DNA from 3 places in the Caballeronia sp. LZ003 genome. Region 3 is predicted to be linked to each of the others. Evidence: predicted binding sites of a transcription regulator. Region 3 holds the regulator's gene; each other region holds the start of a gene.
The links. The regulator HrcA, encoded in region 3, represses chaperone genes, less so after heat shock. The targets are predictions, from matches to a motif close to TTAGCACTCNNNNNNNNNGAGTGCTAA.
Positions count from the first base shown of each region.

Region 1: a site for HrcA is predicted at 2,116-2,142, ahead of rpoH (RNA polymerase sigma factor RpoH). Genes of this name have one in related genera too.
Region 2: a site for HrcA is predicted at 2,372-2,398, ahead of QCE79_RS11350 (co-chaperone GroES). Genes of this name have one in related genera too.

Region 1 is NZ_JARUXJ010000001.1:233,352-239,458, reverse strand. It holds gene leuA (2-isopropylmalate synthase) at 1-833, shown strand, start outside; gene QCE79_RS01150 (nuclear transport factor 2 family protein) at 857-1,240, opposite strand; gene QCE79_RS01145 (acyloxyacyl hydrolase) at 1,286-1,852, opposite strand; gene rpoH (RNA polymerase sigma factor RpoH) at 2,206-3,141, shown strand; gene nagE (N-acetylglucosamine-specific PTS transporter subunit IIBC) at 3,326-5,110, opposite strand; gene ptsP (phosphoenolpyruvate--protein phosphotransferase) at 5,168-6,107, opposite strand, start outside.
Region 2 is NZ_JARUXJ010000001.1:2,518,400-2,524,506, reverse strand. It holds gene QCE79_RS11365 (D-(-)-3-hydroxybutyrate oligomer hydrolase) at 1-595, shown strand, start outside; gene QCE79_RS11360 (DUF2242 domain-containing protein) at 875-1,606, opposite strand; gene QCE79_RS11355 (DUF4148 domain-containing protein) at 1,791-2,108, opposite strand; gene QCE79_RS11350 (co-chaperone GroES) at 2,477-2,767, shown strand; gene groL (chaperonin GroEL) at 2,861-4,501, shown strand; gene QCE79_RS11340 (hypothetical protein) at 4,621-5,004, opposite strand; gene QCE79_RS11335 (DUF72 domain-containing protein) at 5,078-5,854, opposite strand; gene QCE79_RS11330 (hydroxymethylpyrimidine/phosphomethylpyrimidine kinase) at 5,892-6,107, opposite strand, start outside.
Region 3 is NZ_JARUXJ010000001.1:401,732-407,838, reverse strand. It holds gene QCE79_RS01910 (RNA-binding S4 domain-containing protein) at 433-840, opposite strand; gene hemH (ferrochelatase) at 855-1,922, opposite strand; gene hrcA (heat-inducible transcriptional repressor HrcA) at 2,051-3,067, opposite strand; gene QCE79_RS01895 (NAD kinase) at 3,257-4,150, shown strand; gene recN (DNA repair protein RecN) at 4,180-5,832, shown strand; gene glnE (bifunctional [glutamate--ammonia ligase]-adenylyl-L-tyrosine phosphorylase/[glutamate--ammonia-ligase] adenylyltransferase) at 5,880-6,107, opposite strand, start outside.

The sequences.
Region 1 (6,107 bases), 170 kb from region 3:
GCGAGCGCACGGGCAACGTCGATCTCGTCACGCTTGCGCTCAATCTCTACACGCAGGGCGTCGATCCGGGCCTCGATTTCTCCGATATCGACTCGGTGCGTCGCGTCGTCGAGCGCTGCAATCAGTTGCCGGTGCATCCGCGTCATCCGTATGCGGGCGATCTCGTTTTTACGGCGTTTTCGGGCTCGCATCAGGACGCCATCCGCAAGGGTTTTGCGCAGCGTCAGCCGGGCACGGTCTGGGAAGTGCCGTATTTGCCGATCGATCCCGCCGATCTCGGCCGCAGCTACGACGCCGTGATCCGCGTGAACAGCCAGTCCGGCAAGGGCGGCGCGACTTATCTGCTCGAACGCGGGCTCGGCTTCACGCCGCCGCGCCGCGTGCAGATCGAGTTCAGCCACGCCGTGCAAAGACTCGCGGACACCTCAGGCGAGGAAGTCACCGGTGACGCAATCTGCACACTCTTCAAGCAGGAATATTTCGACGCGGGCGGCGTGGTCGCGCGCGTCGATGCGGCGACGCTCTCCGTGTTCGGGCGCAACGTCGCGGTGCCGCCGGCATCAGGCGCGACGAGCGGCGATGTCTACGCGCAAGCCGTGGCGGCGTGTTTCGATGTATCGGCAAACGTGAGCTGGTTCGAAACGGCGGTAACGGCGAGCGGCGATACGGCCGTCTTCGTAGGCTGCCGCGTCGGCGACGAGCCGTTGCGCTTCGGCGTCGCGGTGCACGCGAATCCGGCGTTGGCTGTCGTGGATGCGGTCGTCAGTGCGGTGAATCGGTCGAAACCATTGGGCCGTCAGGCAGAGCGGCAAGACGAAGCGGTCGAGGCTTGATGCCTCGACGTCGCGCGCGGCGGCTACTCCAGCGCCACGCGCGTCGCCTGCAAGGCTAGCAGCAGCCATTGTCCGTCGGTCTGAACGTGAACCGCGGTGTAGGCAATGGGAAACAGCAGCGCGCCGTTTTTCGATTCCATCTCGATCAGCGCCCGTCCCGAGACCAGGCACGTGTCCTTGCCGGCGACGATCACGTCCTGCGACTGGATCTCGATCTGCCGATAGCGGCGTCGACCAGCGGTGATCGCGTCGATGAACTGGCGCTTCGTCTCGCGCTTGCCGTTCGTGTGAACGTAGCTGACGTTCTCGGCCAGAAGCGCATCCAGAGCCGGGCCGTCGCTGTCGACCATCGCCCGGAAGCGATCGCGCTCGAGGCCTCGAATGGCCTCCATGGATTTTGCCGGCATCTGTCGGTTCCCCTTGTGTCGAGAAACCGATGCGCCGGCGCCCCGTCAGAAGTTGTATTGCAGATATAGCTGGCTGAAATTTATACCAGGATTCGGCTCTTTGATACTGGCGTTCGACAGATGCTGAAACCGGAAGCCCGCCTGATAGTTCTGCTTCTCGCCGAAGATCGCACCGACGCCGACCATATCCGCGAACTGGAACGCGGACGACACCGTGAAATCCGTCGTGATTCGCGTATGCGACAGAAGCCGCACGCCGACGCCCGCTTCAATGAACGGCCGGATATATCCCGAACTCTTCACGAAGCGCAGAACCGGCGTCACACCGAATTCCCAGATGTTCGGGTGCACGGCGTTGCTTTCCTGCGAGTGCCAGTAGGCAACGTGACCTTCGCCGAGCAAGGTGAAATGGAAGCCGCCGATTTCCCACCAGGTCAGATTCGGGTCCCATACGAAGCCGAGATCCGCCTTTTTGATGTCGCGATCGGCCACGCCGCCCGCGATTTGCAAACCAAAGCGGTCGGCATGCGCTGCCGCCGACGTGACTCCTAGCAACAGGGCAATTGCGCCATGGGACAACAGATGACGCCAAGGGCCTTTATTTTTCTGCATGGACACCCCATCTGTGGGATTGACGAGTCGAGCCGCCAAGCGGGCTTCGCGCATTGTAGATTCATCGTCTCATAATTGCACGAATGATTGCCATTAGCCAATTTGCTTGAATATCCTGTCTTCCTTACGTCAAAGTAAGGTAACTAATTCAATCTCAAGTGACGAATCGGTAATAATGGTACGATTCGGATACAGTGCTCAGCTATGAATCCACAAAGTTGATAGCTTTGTGGGAACTCTCACATTCGTTTCCCCTCTAACACTTAGCACTCGTTGAAGCGGAGTGCTAATATCATGTCTGACTTGCCGCGCCTTTGCGGCAACAGGCATTTGTTGATAAGGAGCTTATGAGCGTGTCCAATGCGATGACCCTTCCGAATGTTCTTAGCTCGGCACCTGCCAAGGCAACTTCGGCAGGCGCGCTGACGTACGCACAATCGTCCATGTTGACCGGCCAGATCGGCAACATCGATTCATACATACAAGCGGTGAACCGCATTCCAATGCTTTCGCAAGCAGAGGAGCGTCAGTACGCCACCGAATTCCGCGAACAGGGCAACCTGAATGCGGCGCGGCAACTGGTGCTTTCGCACCTGCGCCTCGTCGTGTCCATCGCCCGGAATTACCTGGGTTATGGTCTGCCGCACGCGGACCTGATCCAAGAAGGCAATATCGGTCTGATGAAGGCCGTCAAGCGCTTCGATCCCGAACAAAACGTACGCCTCGTGTCGTACGCCATGCACTGGATCAAGGCGGAGATTCACGAGTACATCCTGCGCAACTGGCGCATGGTGAAGGTCGCGACGACCAAGGCGCAACGCAAGCTGTTCTTCAACCTGCGCAGCCACAAGACCGGCACTTCGGCGTTCACACCGGAGGAAATCGAAGGTCTGGCAAGCCAGTTGAACGTGAAGCGCGAGGAAGTGGCCGAGATGGAAACGCGTCTGTCGGGCGGAGATATCGCGCTCGAAGGCCAGGTCGAAGATGGCGAGGAAGCCTATGCGCCGATCGCCTATCTGGCTGACTCGCATAGCGAGCCGACGAATGTCATCGCCGCGCGTCAGTTCGACAAGTTGCAAAGCGACGGTCTGGCTTCCGCGCTTGAATCGCTGGATGCGCGTAGCCGCCGTATCGTCGAAGCGCGCTGGCTCGAAGTGCAGGACGACGGCTCGGGCGGCATGACGTTGCACGAACTGGCGGACGAATTCGGCGTATCGGCTGAGCGAATCCGTCAGATCGAAGCGAGCGCGATGAAGAAGATGCGTTCCGCGCTGGCCGAGTACGCGTGATATCGCGGTAGTTCGATGACCGTAGTTCGGTGCTGAAGTAAGTTCGAAGCCCGCTGTTCCGAAAGGACAGCGGGTTTTTGTTTTTAGGCGGAGGTGTGCCGTAACGGCAGCAGTGACTTAAACGTCGCCCACTATAAAAACGGCGCCCGAAAGCGCCGTTCATCAAACCAGACCGAATTCCGCATCAAGCCGGCAACGGCGATGCCCCGCCGCCACTTCCCGGCACGCGCGTCGCGAGTTGTGCCGCGTAACGCTGCGCGGCCGCGCCCACGACGATGTGGAACGTATCCGCCGAAACCCACGCGACATCCAGCGTCGACAGGCGCTGACGATCCACCGCCGAAGGATCGCGCACGACCACGCGCAGTCGCGTTTGCGCGACGGCATCGAGCGTGACGACATTGGTCGCGCCGCCGAACACCGCCAGCCAGCGCAGCGGATCGGGATCGAGCGGGCCGGCAGTCTGATCGAAGGCGCCAACGTTCGCGGAAGCCACCGAAGCAGCGGCCGGAGCGGACGAAGCCGGCGTCGCTCCGCGCGTCGACGAATGTTCGAGTTCACCGCGAATTTCATCGGCGATGATGTCCGCTTCCGGTCCGATGATCACCTGCACGTTCGTCGCGCCCCGCTTGAGCACGCCACGCGCGCCGATGCTATTCAACTGCGTTTCCGACACCTTCTCCGTATCCGCCACCGACAAACGCAGACGCGTCGTGCAGGCATCGACGAGCGTCAGGTTCGACGCGCCGCCCAGCGCCGCAATGTACTTCGCGGCGCGCGTGTTCGCTGCACCCGGCAGCGGCGTGCCGTAGCCGCCTGCAACCGGCGTGGCGGACGTTTCGGCATCGGTCGTGGCCGGCTCGCGGCCCGGCGTCGCCATGTTGAACTTGCGGATGAAGAAGCGGAACAGGCCGTAATAGATCACGCCGTAGACGAGCCCGAGCGGAATTGCCATCCAGCCGCGTTGCGACAGACCGTAGTTCAGCACGTAGTCGATCGCACCCGCCGAAAACGTGAAGCCCAGATGAATGCCGAGCGCCGAGCAGATCGCGAGCGACACGCCGGTAAGTACCGCATGGATCGCGTACAGCACCGGAGCCAGGAACATGAAGCTGTATTCGATCGGCTCGGTCACGCCCGTCAGGAACGCGGTGAGCGCCATCGAAAACAGCAGGCCGCCGACGACCGCGCGGCGCTCTTTCGGCGCTTCGTGGAACATCGCCAGACACGCGGCCGGAAGGCCGAACATCATGATCGGGAAGAAGCCCGTCATGAAGCCGCCCGCGGTTTTATCGCCGGCAAAGAAGCGGTGCAGATCGCCATGAACGACCGCGCCACCATCCGGCGGCGTAAACGAGCCGAACACGAACCACGCGAGCGAGTTGATGATGTGATGCAGACCCGTCACCAGCAGAATGCGGTTCAGCACGCCGAAGACGAAAGTGCCGAGCGCGCCCGCCGTGGTGAGCCACGTTCCGGCCAGGTCGATAGCCGCCTGCACCGGCTGCCAGATGTAGCCGAATATGATGCCGAGCGCGAGACACGCGACCCCCGTGACGATGGGCACGAAACGCTTGCCGCCGAAGAACGCCAGATATTCCGGCAGCTTGATGTCCTTGTAGCGGTTATACAGATAGCCCGCGACCACGCCCGCGACGATCCCCGACAACACGCCCATGTTGAGCTTGTCGTTGATGTCCTTCATTACGGCGATCTCGATGAGATAGCCGATGGCACCGGCAAGACCCGCCGTGCCGTTGTTGTCCTTCGCGAAACCGACCGCCACGCCGATGGCGAACAGAAGCGGCAGGTTCGTGAAGATGGCGTCGCCCGCGTCGGCGATCATCTTGATGTTGAAGACATCGGGCTGGCCTAGACGCAATAGCAGGCCGGCTACCGGTAGTACGGCAATCGGCAGCATCAGGGCTCGGCCCAGGCGCTGCATCTTTGCAAACGGGTTAGCGTCCATCGGGGTTCTCCAAAAGATATAGGTCTTGTCTTTGCTGCTTGGGGATTACTGCGTTCGTCAGTCTTGCGGCCAGATTTCAAGGCTGGCCGCTCTTACTGCCTGCGCGGATTCGAGCGCGAGCACGTCTTCCGCGCGCTGCCGGCAAAGCTGGTAATCGAGATTACGCACGCGCGCCTTGATGCCCGGCACCGCCACCGGATCGACCGACAATTCCGTCACGCCGAGGCCGATCAGCAACGGCACCGCGAGCGGATCGCCACCGAGCGCACCGCACACGCCGACCCACTTTCCGTGCTTTTGCGCGCCTTGCACGGCCGTCTTGATGAGCCGCAGCACGGCCGGATGCAGGCCGTCGGACTGCGCGGCGAGATCGGGCTGGCAACGGTCCATCGCGAGCGTGTACTGCGTGAGGTCGTTGGTGCCGATGGACAGAAAATCCGCGTATTTCGCGAGCTGATCGGCAAGCAGCGCCGCTGACGGCACTTCGATCATCACGCCCACTTCGATCGGTTCCGTGCGGCCCGCTTCGCGCGCCAGTTCGTCGATCCGTACCCGCAGGCGTTGCAGTTCGCCGGAGTCGGTGACCATCGGCAGAAGAATGCGCACCGCGCCGAGCGGCTTCACGGCGAGCAGACCACGCAGTTGATCGTCGAGCAGATCGGGCCGCACTTGTGCGAGGCGAATGCCGCGCAGACCGAGCGCCGGATTTTCCTCGGGCGGCAGCGTCAGATAATCGACTTCCTTATCCGCGCCGACATCCAGCGTGCGAATGATCGCGGTGCGGCCCTGCAGCGCATCCACGATTCCCTGATAGCTCGACGCATGTTCGCCGGGCGTCGGCGCCGACTGACGATGAATGAACAGCAATTCGGTACGCAGGAGGCCGACCGCGTCGGCGCCATTTTCGACAGCGGCTTGCGCATCTTCGAGCGTGGCGATGTTCGCGGCGATTTCGACGGCGTGGCCGTCGCGGGTCGTCGCGGCCTGTCCCGACATC
Region 2 (6,107 bases), 2.1 Mb from region 3:
TGGCGTGCCGCCGACCAACGGCATCAACCTCGTCTATAACGCGGGGACATCGGGCGCGGCGGATCATCGGCTTGCGACTCCCGATGCGAGCTTCGCGGGCGCGGCCTGCCTGCGCGCGCTTTGGGCGAACGGCAATCCGACGATGACGGCGAGCGTGAACGCGATTCGCGTCAACGCGAATCTGCGTGGCAAGCCGGCGATCATCGTGCAGGGAAGGTCGGATGCGCTCGTGCCGATCAACCATGCCTCGCGGCCGTATCTCGGCGCGAACAAGGTGGTGGAAGGCAACAATAGCCAGCTCTCACTGTACGAAATCACGAACGGTCAGCACTTCGATGCGTTCCTGAGCGTGGCTGGTTTCGATACGCGCTTCGTGCCCGTGCACTACTACAACCTTCAGGCGCTCAATTTGATGTGGGCTCACCTGAAGAACAACGCGCCGTTGCCGCCGTCGCAAGTCGTGCATACGGTGGCGCGCGGCGGCACGCCGGGCGCGGCGCCTCAATTGACGGTGGCGAATCTCCCGGCGATCGCGGCGAGCCCCGGCGCGAACGCGATTTCGGTGAATGGCGGCGTGGTGAGTGTGCCGAATTGAGGGGTGATGGGAGTGGCGTGCGGATTGGCGTCGCCGTCGGCGGCAGGCGGAGCTTCAGCTTTAGGCGGCGCGTGATGAGCGCGCCGCCTCGATGCGTCCGGGGGGGGCTAGCTGCGCGATGAGCGAGGCGTCACAGGCCACGCGGGTACATTTTGCGAACGGCGACGGGTGCTGAATGAGGTTTGCGGTGAGCTGATCACGCAACTGCAGCCGCCGTTGCCCGCGTGCTTGATGCTTGCATCGACGAAGCGTTTCCCGGAACGACGCGTGCGCTCGATCTCACTGAACCGGCGCCGATGCCGCGACGCCCTCGGACGCGGCGTGTTTCGCGTCGGATGACTGGATGGCCGTCGCCGCCGCGGCGGGCGCCTGTACGACGATAGGCGTTGGCGTGAGATCCGGTGAACTCACGATCAGCGACGGTGCGAGCGGCTTGCTCTTGACCTCATCCGATGCGATGGGCGAACTGCGCGGCACCGTGCTCAGATAGTGCCCCATCAGCCCGAAGAATCGGTCATAGAACTTGCCGGCGGGCACGGTTTCGCTGGAAATCTTGACCATTGCATCGCTGTTCGAACGGATCGGCAGCGAAAGCGAGCCCAAGACGCTCAAGCCCACGCTTGCGGAAGTATCGCTCTTCTTGAGCGCATAGCCGTCCTGCACCGCGTTCACATAAGCGATGCTCGTATTGGTCGTGTTTTCGCCGGGCGTGCAGACCACATGGAATGAGACGACCACGTGCGTTTCGGTGGACGGCTGGAAGTTCTTGGTGGCGTCGACGGTATCGGCTTGCGCCATCGTCGTGAGGAAGCCTTGCGAGAGCAGCGCGCGGCGGGCCGCCTCGCAGGTTTCGTTCACGGTGGCGTCGAAGTTGCGCGCGAACGGGCTCGCACCGGAGTCGAAGAGTTCCTGCTGATAGCTTGGCGTGGTCGCCGCGCGTCCGCCACAGGCGGCAAGGGCGAGAAATCCGAGGGAGAGAAAGGCAAGGCGCAGCGACGACGACATAGGCATGAGAGGCAACGAAGACGAAATTTGTGATGCAACAAACACAAATTGTAGTTCCCTCCGACTGCGCGAGAAAAAAACGTAGTCCAAAAACATCGTCGAATCCGTGGCTTACAGAAACTTTTCCTTCGGGATGCGCAAAAAGCAAAAGCCCGGCGTGCGTGCCGGGCTTCGTTACGCGAATCGACGATTACGGGCGATTGAAGTCGACCGGATTCGGGTCGATAGCCGCGCGGCGGGCAGCACCCGAAGCGGCAGCGCCTTCGCCGACACCGCCAAACGACGATGCAGCCGTGCCTTGTTGCGCGTTCAGGCGTGCTTGCGCGGCCTGAATGTTGGCGGGGTATTGGGTTTGATCGCTGGCCGGGTTGTAGCCTGCGCGTTCCAGTTGAACCAGTTGAGCCTTCACTTCAGCACGCGTCACCGGCGCGTTTTCTTGCGCCTGGGCGAAAGCGGGGACTGCAAGGACGGCAGCAACGGCGATTGCGGGGATGATCGACTTGAACATGATGAACCTCCTAGGTACTGATCTCGGGAACGTTGCGGGTGGAGAGTTTGTCTCTTCACTGCTTCGTCGTTGAAATGCAGTCTAGGCCTCGCCGACCCTAGTAGAAACCCTTATTAAGCGAAATCAGAATTGACGGATCGACATTAATCCAGCCAATCGACCTTACGAAATCCATAAATTTCCCCGTGTCCAGACAAAAGTACGCGAAATAGGGAATGCCCGTCTGTCCCCGTCCTTGAAATTGTCAAACTCGGTCCATATAATTAGCACTCACTGCACGAGAGTGCTAACAAATTGCCGCTCGGGCAGCTTCGCTTGCCGGGCGGGTTTCCCCCGCGTTTTCAGTCTCAATCAAGAGAGGAGTGTGTATGAATCTTCGTCCTTTGCACGATCGCGTCATCGTTAAACGTCTGGATCAGGAAACCAAGACTGCCTCGGGCCTCATCATCCCCGAAGCTGCAGCCGAAAAGCCGGATCAAGGCGAAATCCTGGCCGTCGGCCCGGGTAAGCGCGATGACAAGGGTGTGCAGAACGCCCTCGACGTGAAGGTGGGCGACCGCGTGTTGTTCGGCAAGTACGCCGGCCAGACCGTCAAGGTCGACGGGCAAGAACTGCTCGTGATGCGCGAAGAAGACATCATGGCCGTTCTGGTCAAGTAAGCACCTTCCTGCACTTCGGCTTCGCCGCAGAGCCGCTCCATTGGAGCCTGCCGCCCGAAGCCTCCAAACTGAATCGACTCAAGGAGTTTGAATATGGCAGCTAAAGAAGTCACTTTTGGCGATACCGCACGCGCCAAGATGGTCGAAGGCGTGAACATTTTGGCCAACGCGGTCAAGGTCACGCTGGGTCCGAAGGGCCGCAATGTCGTGCTCGAGCGCAGCTTCGGCGGCCCGACGGTCACCAAGGACGGTGTCTCGGTCGCGAAGGAAATCGAACTGAAGGACAAGCTCCAGAACATGGGCGCGCAAATGGTAAAGGAAGTGGCTTCCCGGACCAGCGACAACGCCGGTGACGGCACCACGACCGCTACGGTTCTGGCGCAATCCATCGTTCGCGAAGGCATGAAGTACGTTGCATCGGGCATGAACCCGATGGACCTGAAGCGCGGTATCGACAAGGCAGTGGCTGCAGCTATCGAAGAACTGCGCAAGATCAGCAAGCCCTGCACGACGAACAAGGAAATCGCTCAAGTCGGCGCGATTTCGGCGAACAGCGACACGTCCATCGGCGACCGTATCGCTGAAGCAATGGACAAGGTCGGTAAGGAAGGCGTGATCACGGTTGAAGACGGCAAGTCGCTGGAAGACGAGCTGGACGTCGTGGAAGGCATGCAGTTCGACCGCGGCTACCTGTCGCCGTACTTCATCAACAACCCGGACAAGCAAGTCGCCCTGCTCGAAAACCCGTTCGTGCTGCTGCACGACAAGAAGGTTTCGAACATCCGCGATCTGCTGCCGGTACTGGAACAAGTCGCGAAGGCTGGCCGTCCGCTGCTGATCATCGCTGAAGACGTCGAAGGCGAAGCGCTGGCTACGCTGGTCGTGAACAACATCCGCGGCATTCTGAAGACCGTTGCCGTCAAGGCTCCGGGCTTTGGCGACCGTCGCAAGGCCATGCTGGAAGACATCGCTATCCTGACCGGTGGTCAAGTGATCGCGGAAGAAACCGGCTTGACGCTCGAAAAGGCTACGCTGGCTGAACTGGGTCAAGCAAAGCGCATCGAAGTGGGCAAGGAAAACACGACGATCATCGACGGCGCTGGCGAGGCAGCAAGCATCGAAGCGCGCGTGAAGCAAGTGCGCACGCAGATCGAGGAAGCAACGTCGGACTACGACCGTGAAAAGCTGCAAGAGCGCGTGGCCAAGCTGGCTGGCGGCGTGGCAGTGATCAAGGTCGGCGCTGCGACCGAAGTCGAAATGAAGGAAAAGAAGGCACGTGTCGAAGACGCACTGCACGCAACTCGTGCGGCTGTGGAAGAAGGCATCGTGGCCGGCGGTGGCGTCGCGCTGATCCGCGCTCGCAAGGCTGTCGAAGGCGTGAAGGGCCTGAACTCGGACCAGGACGCGGGCATCCGCATCGTTCTGCGTGCGATGGAAGAGCCGCTGCGCCAGATCGTCACGAACGGCGGCGAAGAAGCTTCCGTCGTGGTGGCGGCTGTTGCTGCGGGCACGGGCAACTACGGCTACAACGCGGCAACGGGCGAGTACGGTGACCTGGTGGAAGCCGGTGTCGTCGACCCGACCAAGGTGACGCGCACGGCATTGCAAAACGCGGCATCGGTGGCAGGCCTGCTGCTGACGACCGACGCAGCCGTCGCGGAACTGCCGAAGGAAGACTCGGCCATGCCTGGTGGCATGCCCGGCGGCATGGGCGGCATGGGCATGGACATGTAATTCGGCTTCGACCGGTTACTTGCTTCATCCTCAGGGCGTGGGTTTCGAAGGAAGCTCACGCCGCAAAGAAAAACCCGCAGCAATGCGGGTTTTTTTTCGTCCGTGGCAAACGCGGACCGTTACTTGTTCATCTGATCGCGCATGTTTTGCGCGGCGGCCTTGTAGTCGTAGGTCGGATAAAACTCCGTCGTATAGCCGCCCCACGCGGTGGTTTCGATCGCGCGATTCACTTCGCGCAGGCGATCGGCCGGCACGCGTAGCGTCACGACCTGACCGACGCCCATCATCACGTACCACGACACCACTTCGATTCCCGGCGGCGGAAACGTCTTGAAGAAGCCTTGCTCCTTCAACTGCTCGTTGATCTTCGGAAGCGGTTTGCTTTGATCGTGCTTGAGGAAGATGGTCAGCAGGAAGGTGCCGTCGCCAGCCGGTGTGGCGGGCGGCGCCGTGCTTTGCTGCGCGTTTGCAGGCAGGGCGATGTAAATCAGCGAGGCGAACATCGTGGCTTGAAAAAGGCGTGCAATTCGTCTTGCTGATCGATGCATCGGGAATGCTCCTCGTGAACGAATCGGTCTAACGATGGTGGGTGCGCAGGCGCTCGATCATATGCAGCGCGTTGGGTTGCGCATTGCCTTCGGCGGTGTTGTCGAAGATGCACCAGACCTCGGGCGTTTTCTTCGCGCGCGTGTGCAGCGTGCGCGCGAGGTCGTCGAGATAGGTGTAGTTGTAGGAAGACTTGTAGAGCTCGGGCGAGCCATGCAGCCGCACATACACGAGCGAAGTGTCCGCGCGATGCTTGATCTCGCACTCGTCGGGGATCGGGTCCGCATCGACATAAGCCATGTGATGCGCCTTCAGGAGCGCGGCCGTGTGGGTGGTAAACCAGGACGGATGCCGCGCCTCGATTGCAATCGGCAACTTCGTGCGCTCACGCAACGCCTTGATGAAGGCTTCGGCCGTGGCCTGATCGAAGGGCAGACTGGGCGGCAGTTGCACGAGCCAGCAACCGAGCTTGTCGCCGAGTTGCCCCGCGCTTTGCAAGAATTCGTCGAGGAGCGCCTCGGTGCCGACGAGCCGCGCGTCGTGCGTAATGGACTTGGGCAATTTCACCGAGAAGCGAAACGACTCGGGCACGCTCTGCGCCCAGTTCGCGTAAGTCGATTCGCGATGCGGTTTGTAGAAGCTCGAATTGATCTCGACGCAAGTCAGCACGTGTGCGTAGCGTTCGAGATGCGTGCCTTCATGCGGAAAGCTCGACGACACGGCGCTCGACAAACCCCAACCCGCGCAGCCGATACGGATCGCGCCTTGCGGGCCGGGCTTGTGCAGATGGGGCAGTCGGTACGGCATGCGTTCTCCCGGCGACTCGATTGGTCAGTGTTTTGGGCTAATGGCGTACTTCCCCAGGCAGTCCCGCCGAGTCGTCGGGGAGGGACGACGTCTCGCCTTCTTCGTCTGCATCGTTCGAGCGCGCCCAGAAGAACCGGTCCGGCAAATAGGCGCCCATGCCCGGACGGAACGCGGCGCGCGCCGCCTGGAACACATACTCTTGAGCCTCGCGTGCGGCCTCGGCGGGTTCCTGTCCGTTGGCAAGCAAGGCCGC
Region 3 (6,107 bases):
GACGAAATTTAGCTTTTTTCGCGTGCGCTTCAAACATCGGACAACGGCGGGCCACGCTTGTCGGCTGCGTGACGCGTTAAGTGCAAAATTCGCCACATTTGACTGCGAGAAACGCTTCGTAATGGGCGTTTCGTCGCAGTACGCCAAAATCAGATTGAGGCGATTGCGTTGTTCGCCTACACTTCGAACATGCGTCGCAGGAACACGTTAACCCTAATCCTACGAATGCAATAACCGCTCAGCCCTTGCCCGTTTCCTTCCGGTTTTCACGACCGGTTATCCCGCTCACCGGGGGTACCATGAAACTGACCTTTGCTATCGCGGTGGTCGCTCTGGTACTGGTTGCGGGAACGACCACCATATGTATGTCCGGCGCTGTCACCGCCCGTAACACCGAGTACGGCGGCGTTCATGCGACCATCGAAAATTACTTCAATCCGAACCTGCCAGTTTGTCGATAATGCGCCGGTCGCGCTTCGTCGGCCTGCCCTGAATTCCGGCAGCCGGCTCGCGAAACGTCTTGCGCCGCTCGGCTTCGGCTAACCGCTTCACTCGGCCCTCTTCCGTTTCCGCGTAAAGCGTCTGGGCCACGCTAGCCGGTCCGCGCACGTCGCACACGCCCTTTACTTCCACTTGCCAGACGATCCGCTCGATATCGATCTCGACGAGATCGCCGACGCGCACGTCCTTCGACGGCTTCACGTTCGCCCCGCCGATCTTCACGCGGCCTTTCTCCACCGCGTCGCTCGCGAGCGAACGCGTCTTGAAGAAGCGCGCCGCCCAAAGCCATTTGTCGATGCGCAGACGCGCGCCCGGTTCCGTCGAAATCGTGTAGTTCATGAATAACCGTTCGTTCAGGCGGCAACCGTCAATGGCTGCACGGCCTGCACCGGCCAGCCTTGCAGATTCTGCGCCGCGATTTCTCCCAGCGCCTTGATCCACGCCGGCGATGCATTTAGGCAAGGAATGCGGTGAAACTGCTTGCCGCCTGCGTGCAGAAATTCGTCGCGCACCTCGATGCCGATTTCCTCGATCGTCTCAAGACAATCCGCCGTGAAGCCCGGACAAAAAACGTCCACGCGCGCAACACCCGCCGCGCCGAGTTCCGCGAGCGTCGGCGCGGTGTATGGCTGCAGCCATTCCGCGCGGCCGAAGCGCGACTGGAACGTGACGCGACATTCCACCGGCGTGAGCCCCAACGCGGAGGCGAGCAGCGAGCCCGTCAACTGACACTGGTCGTGATACGGGTCGCCGAGATCCATGGTTCGCTTGGGGACGCCGTGAAAACTCAGCACGAGCTTGTCGCCGGCGGCAAAATCCGGCACGCCGTGATGACGCCAGTAATCGCGCACCTGCTCTGCAAGCGCGGAGATATACGCCGGATGATCCGCGTAATGACGAATGGTGCGAATCTCGGGCTGATTGCGCACGCGCTTGAGCGCGGTAAAGGCGTCGTCGAAAGCGGTCGCGGTGGTCGAAGACGAGTACTGCGGATACATCGGCACCAGGAGAATGCGCTCGGCGCCTTCGAGCTTGAGCTGATTGAGCATGACGCCGATGCCCGGCGTGCCGTAGCGCATCGCGTAGTCGACGAGCACGTGGTAGTCGTTTGCCGCAAAGAGGCGCCGCAAGCCCTCGACCTGCTTCTCCGTATAGACACGCAAGGGCGAGCCTTCCGCCATCCAGACCTGCGCATATTTCTTTGCCGACGCGCGCCCGCGAAACGGCAAGATGATCAACCGCAGAATGATCTGCCAGAGCAAGGAGGGAATCTCGACCACGCGCGGATCGGAGAGGAACTGCGCCAGATACTTGCGCACGGCACGCGGCGTGGGCGCGTCCGGCGTGCCGAGATTGATCAGCAGCACCGCGACACGATGCGAAGCGCTAGGCTGCGAAGGCAACTCGAGATCGAAACGCATAGGGCAAGGCGGCCGGAAGTGGTCGAAAGGTGAAACCCATTATAGCGGCGCGTTTCACGCCGCATCATTGGCCGAACGGCCTAGTGGCGGCGCGGCGCGCGGGCCGGCATGATGGGCTGAAGGAAAAGCTATTGAGAACTGAGCGACATGGACAACAGGCGTGCGGTGATATCGACGATGGGAATCACGCGGTTGTAGGCCATGCGCGTGGGTCCGATCACGCCGAGCGTGCCGACGATCTTGCCGTTGACTTCATACGGCGCGGTCACGACGCTCATTTCCTCGATCGGCACCAGATTAGATTCCCCGCCGATGAAAATCTGCACGCCCTGCGCGTGACTCGAAACATCCAGCAATTGCAGGAGGCTCGTCTTTTGGTCGAACAAATCGAACAGCTTGCGCAGCCGCGCCATGTCGGACGAAAGGTCCGCCACTTCGAGCAGGTTGCGCTCGCCGGAAATCAGCACGGTCTCGCCCGGATCGGTTTCGGCGGTGCTCGCGACCACGGCCGCCTGCATGAGCGCGGTCATGTCGCCGCGCAATTCGTCGATTTCCTGACGCAGCCGCAGACGCACTTCGTCGAAGGACAGGCCCGCGAAATGCGCGTTGATGTAGTTGGAGGCTTCCGTGAGTTGCGACGGCGAATAGTCGCGCTGCGTCGCCATCATGCGGTTCTGCACGTCGCCTTCGGGCGTCACGATGATAAGCAGAATGCGCTTGTCCGACAGCCGCATGAATTCGATCTGCTTGAACATGTGACTGCGGCGCGGCGTGAGGATCACGCCAGCGAACGACGAGAGACTCGACAGCACGCTCGCCGCCGCCGCGACGATCTTCTGCGGCTCCTCGCCTTGCAGGCGCGTCTTGACGGCGGTGGTCATGGCTTCGTCTTGCGGCGCTTCCACGGTGAGCATGGTGTCGACGAAGAGCCGATAGCCGCGCGGCGTGGGAATGCGTCCCGCCGACGTGTGCGGGCTGACGACGAGACCGAGGTCTTCCAGGTCCGACATCACGTTGCGAATGGTCGCGGGACTCAGCTCCAGGCCGGAATGCCGTGATAACGTGCGCGAACCGACCGGCTGACCTTCGGCGATGTAGCGCTCGATCAGCGTTTTGAGGAGGGTTTGTGCACGTGGGTCTAGCATGGGGAAATTTTAGCCTAACGTGTCGTGGCGCGGCGAACGTACCCGCCGCGATGAATCGCTTGTCGAGCGATTCAATGTCCGCTCCATTCTAGCGATAAACAACGGGCGTGCCCCGGCGTGATCGGGTGGCGTCGCAGCCACCCTTCGCGCACGGTTCTTTTCGCCTTCCACCTATGGTGTAATGCCGGCATGGAAATTGGCCAATTCAAGACTGTCGCGCTCATCGGGCGCACCAATACGCCCGGCATCGAGACGCCGCTGCGCCTGCTTGCGGAGCTGATCTCGAAGCAGGGTTTCGAGGTCGTGTTCGAGGCCGGCACCGCGAAGGATGTCGGCGTGACCGATTACCCGGCGCTCTCGGTCGCCGAAATCGGCGCGCGCGCGGACGTGGCGGTCGTGCTGGGCGGCGACGGCACCATGCTCGGCGTGGGCCGCCAGCTTGCGCCGTACAAGACGCCGCTCATCGGCGTGAATCACGGGCGGCTCGGCTTCATCACGGACATCCCGCTCACCGAGATGCGCGAGATCGTGCCGCAGATGCTCGCCGGACAGTTCGAGCGCGAGGAACGCAGCCTGCTCGAAGCGCGTATCGTGCGCAACGACAAGCCGATCTATCACGCGCTCGCCTTCAACGATGTCGTGGTCAATCGCAGCGGCTTTTCAGGCATGGCGGAACTGCGCGTGTCGGTGGATGGCCACTTCATGTACAACCAGCGCTCGGATGGTCTGATCGTCGCGACGCCCACCGGCTCGACCGCCTACGCGCTTTCGTCGGCGGGGCCGATTCTTCATCCGCAGTTGCAGGGCTTCGTGCTCGTGCCGATTGCGCCGCATTCGCTCTCGAACCGTCCGATCGTGCTGCCCGACGACTCCAAGGTGACCATTCAGTTCATCGGCGGGCGCGATGTCAACGTGAACTTCGACATGCAGTCGTTCACGGCCGTCGAGCTGAACGACGCCATCGAAGTGCGGCGCTCACGGCACACGGTGCCGGTGCTGCATCCGGTCGGCTACAGCACGTACGCCACGTTGCGCAAAAAGCTGCACTGGAACGAGCATCCCTCGCAAGACTCCGCCCTCTGAAGCGCTCACCACGCCCTTTCCAAGCGTCCATGCTCCGTCATCTCTCCATTCGGGACTTCGTTATCGTTGCCGCGCTGGATATCGAGTTCGACTCCGGCTTCACGGTTTTTTCGGGTGAAACCGGCGCAGGCAAATCCATCCTGATCGACGCCCTCGCGCTCACGCTCGGCGCCCGCGCCGACGCGAGCGTCGTGCGCACGGGCGAAGCGCGCGCCGACATTACCGCTGAATTCACCACGCACGCGCAAGTGGCGCGCTGGCTGGACGAGCACGCGCTCTCGCAAGACAGCGACACCGTCATGTTGCGCCGCGTGATCGATTCCGGCGGCCGCTCGCGCGCGTTCATCAACGGCACGCCGGCCACGCTCACGCAACTGCGCGAAGTGGGCGAAATGCTCGTCGACATCCACGGCCAGCACGCGCATCAATTGCTGATGCGCCCCGACGCGCAACGCGAACTGTTCGACACGCACGCCGGTCTCGTCGACACAGCGAGCACCGTGAATCGCGCGTGGCGTGCGTATCGCGAGGCCCAGCAGGCCGTAGAAGCCGCGCAAAGCCGCGACCGCGAACTGCAACTGGAACGCGAGCGTCTCGCATGGCAGTTGAGCGAGTTCGACAAGCTCGCGCCGCAGCCGGGCGAATGGGAGGAAGTGAGCGCGGAGCATCATCGGCTCTCGCACTCGGCAAGTCTCATCGACGGCGTGCAAAGCGCGCTGTCCGCATTGTCCGAATCCGACGAAGCCATGATTTCCCAACTCGCAGCCATCATCACGAAGCTGCGCGATCTGGCCGATATCGATCCCGCGTTGAGCGACGTGCTCGCCTCGCTCGAACCCGCCGAGATTCAGTTGCAGGAAGCGTCGTACTCGCTTTCGCACTACGCGCAGCGCCTCGAACTCGATCCTGACCGGCTCGCGCAGGTCGAGCGTCGCATGGATCAGCTTCACTCGACGGCGCGCAAGTTCCGCCTTCAGCCCGAAGCGCTGCCCGAGGAACATGAAGCGCGCCGCAGCCAGTTAGCCGAACTCGATGCCGCCGCGGACCTCGACGCGCTCAACGCCGTCGCCGAGAAAGCGAAGGACGCTTATCTCGCGGATGCAAAAGCGCTGTCGAAGGCGCGCGCGAAAGCGGCCAAGACTTTGTCGAAGGCAGTCACCGAAGGCATGCAGGAATTGTCGATGGCGGGCGGCAGCTTCGAAGTCGCGCTCGTGCCGCTTGCGGAAGGCGGCGCAAACGGGCTGGAACAGATCGAGTTTCGCGTGGCGGGCCACGCTGGCGTCGCGTTACGGCCGCTCGCGAAGGTCGCATCGGGCGGCGAACTCGCGCGCATCAGCCTCGCGCTCGCCGTGATCGCGAGCACCGCGAGCCCGACGCCCACGCTGATCTTCGACGAAGTGGATACGGGCATTGGCGGCGGCGTGGCGGAAGTGGTCGGACGGCTCTTGCATCAACTCGGACGCGACCGGCAAGTGCTGTGCGTCACGCACTTGCCGCAAGTCGCGGCGCGCGGCGATCAGCATTTCCAGGTGGCGAAAACTTCCCACGATGCCGGCGGCACGGTCAGCACGGTGACGCCGCTCGACAAGTCGAAACGCATCGAAGAAGTGGCGCGGATGCTGGGAGGAATCGAAATCACGGCGACGACACGCAAGCATGCAAAGGAGATGCTCGCGGCTTGAGGCGCGGGCGAACGAGGCGGCGCAAAAACGCTGCGCCGCCTTCCACCTTACTCGGCAATCGAGAACACGCGTCTCCACAACGCCGTCACCGCTTCCCTTTCGCCCTTTACCGCATCCGGCGCGACGCGCGCCTTCTCCATTCCATCGAGCCGCAGCGTGTGCTGCAGCTTGCGGTAGTGCCGGTACACCGCGCCAATCGTTTCCGCTTCGTCCGCGCTGATCAACCCGCTCTGCGCCGCGATCTTGAGCAAGGTGATATTGCCCGCATTGCGCAC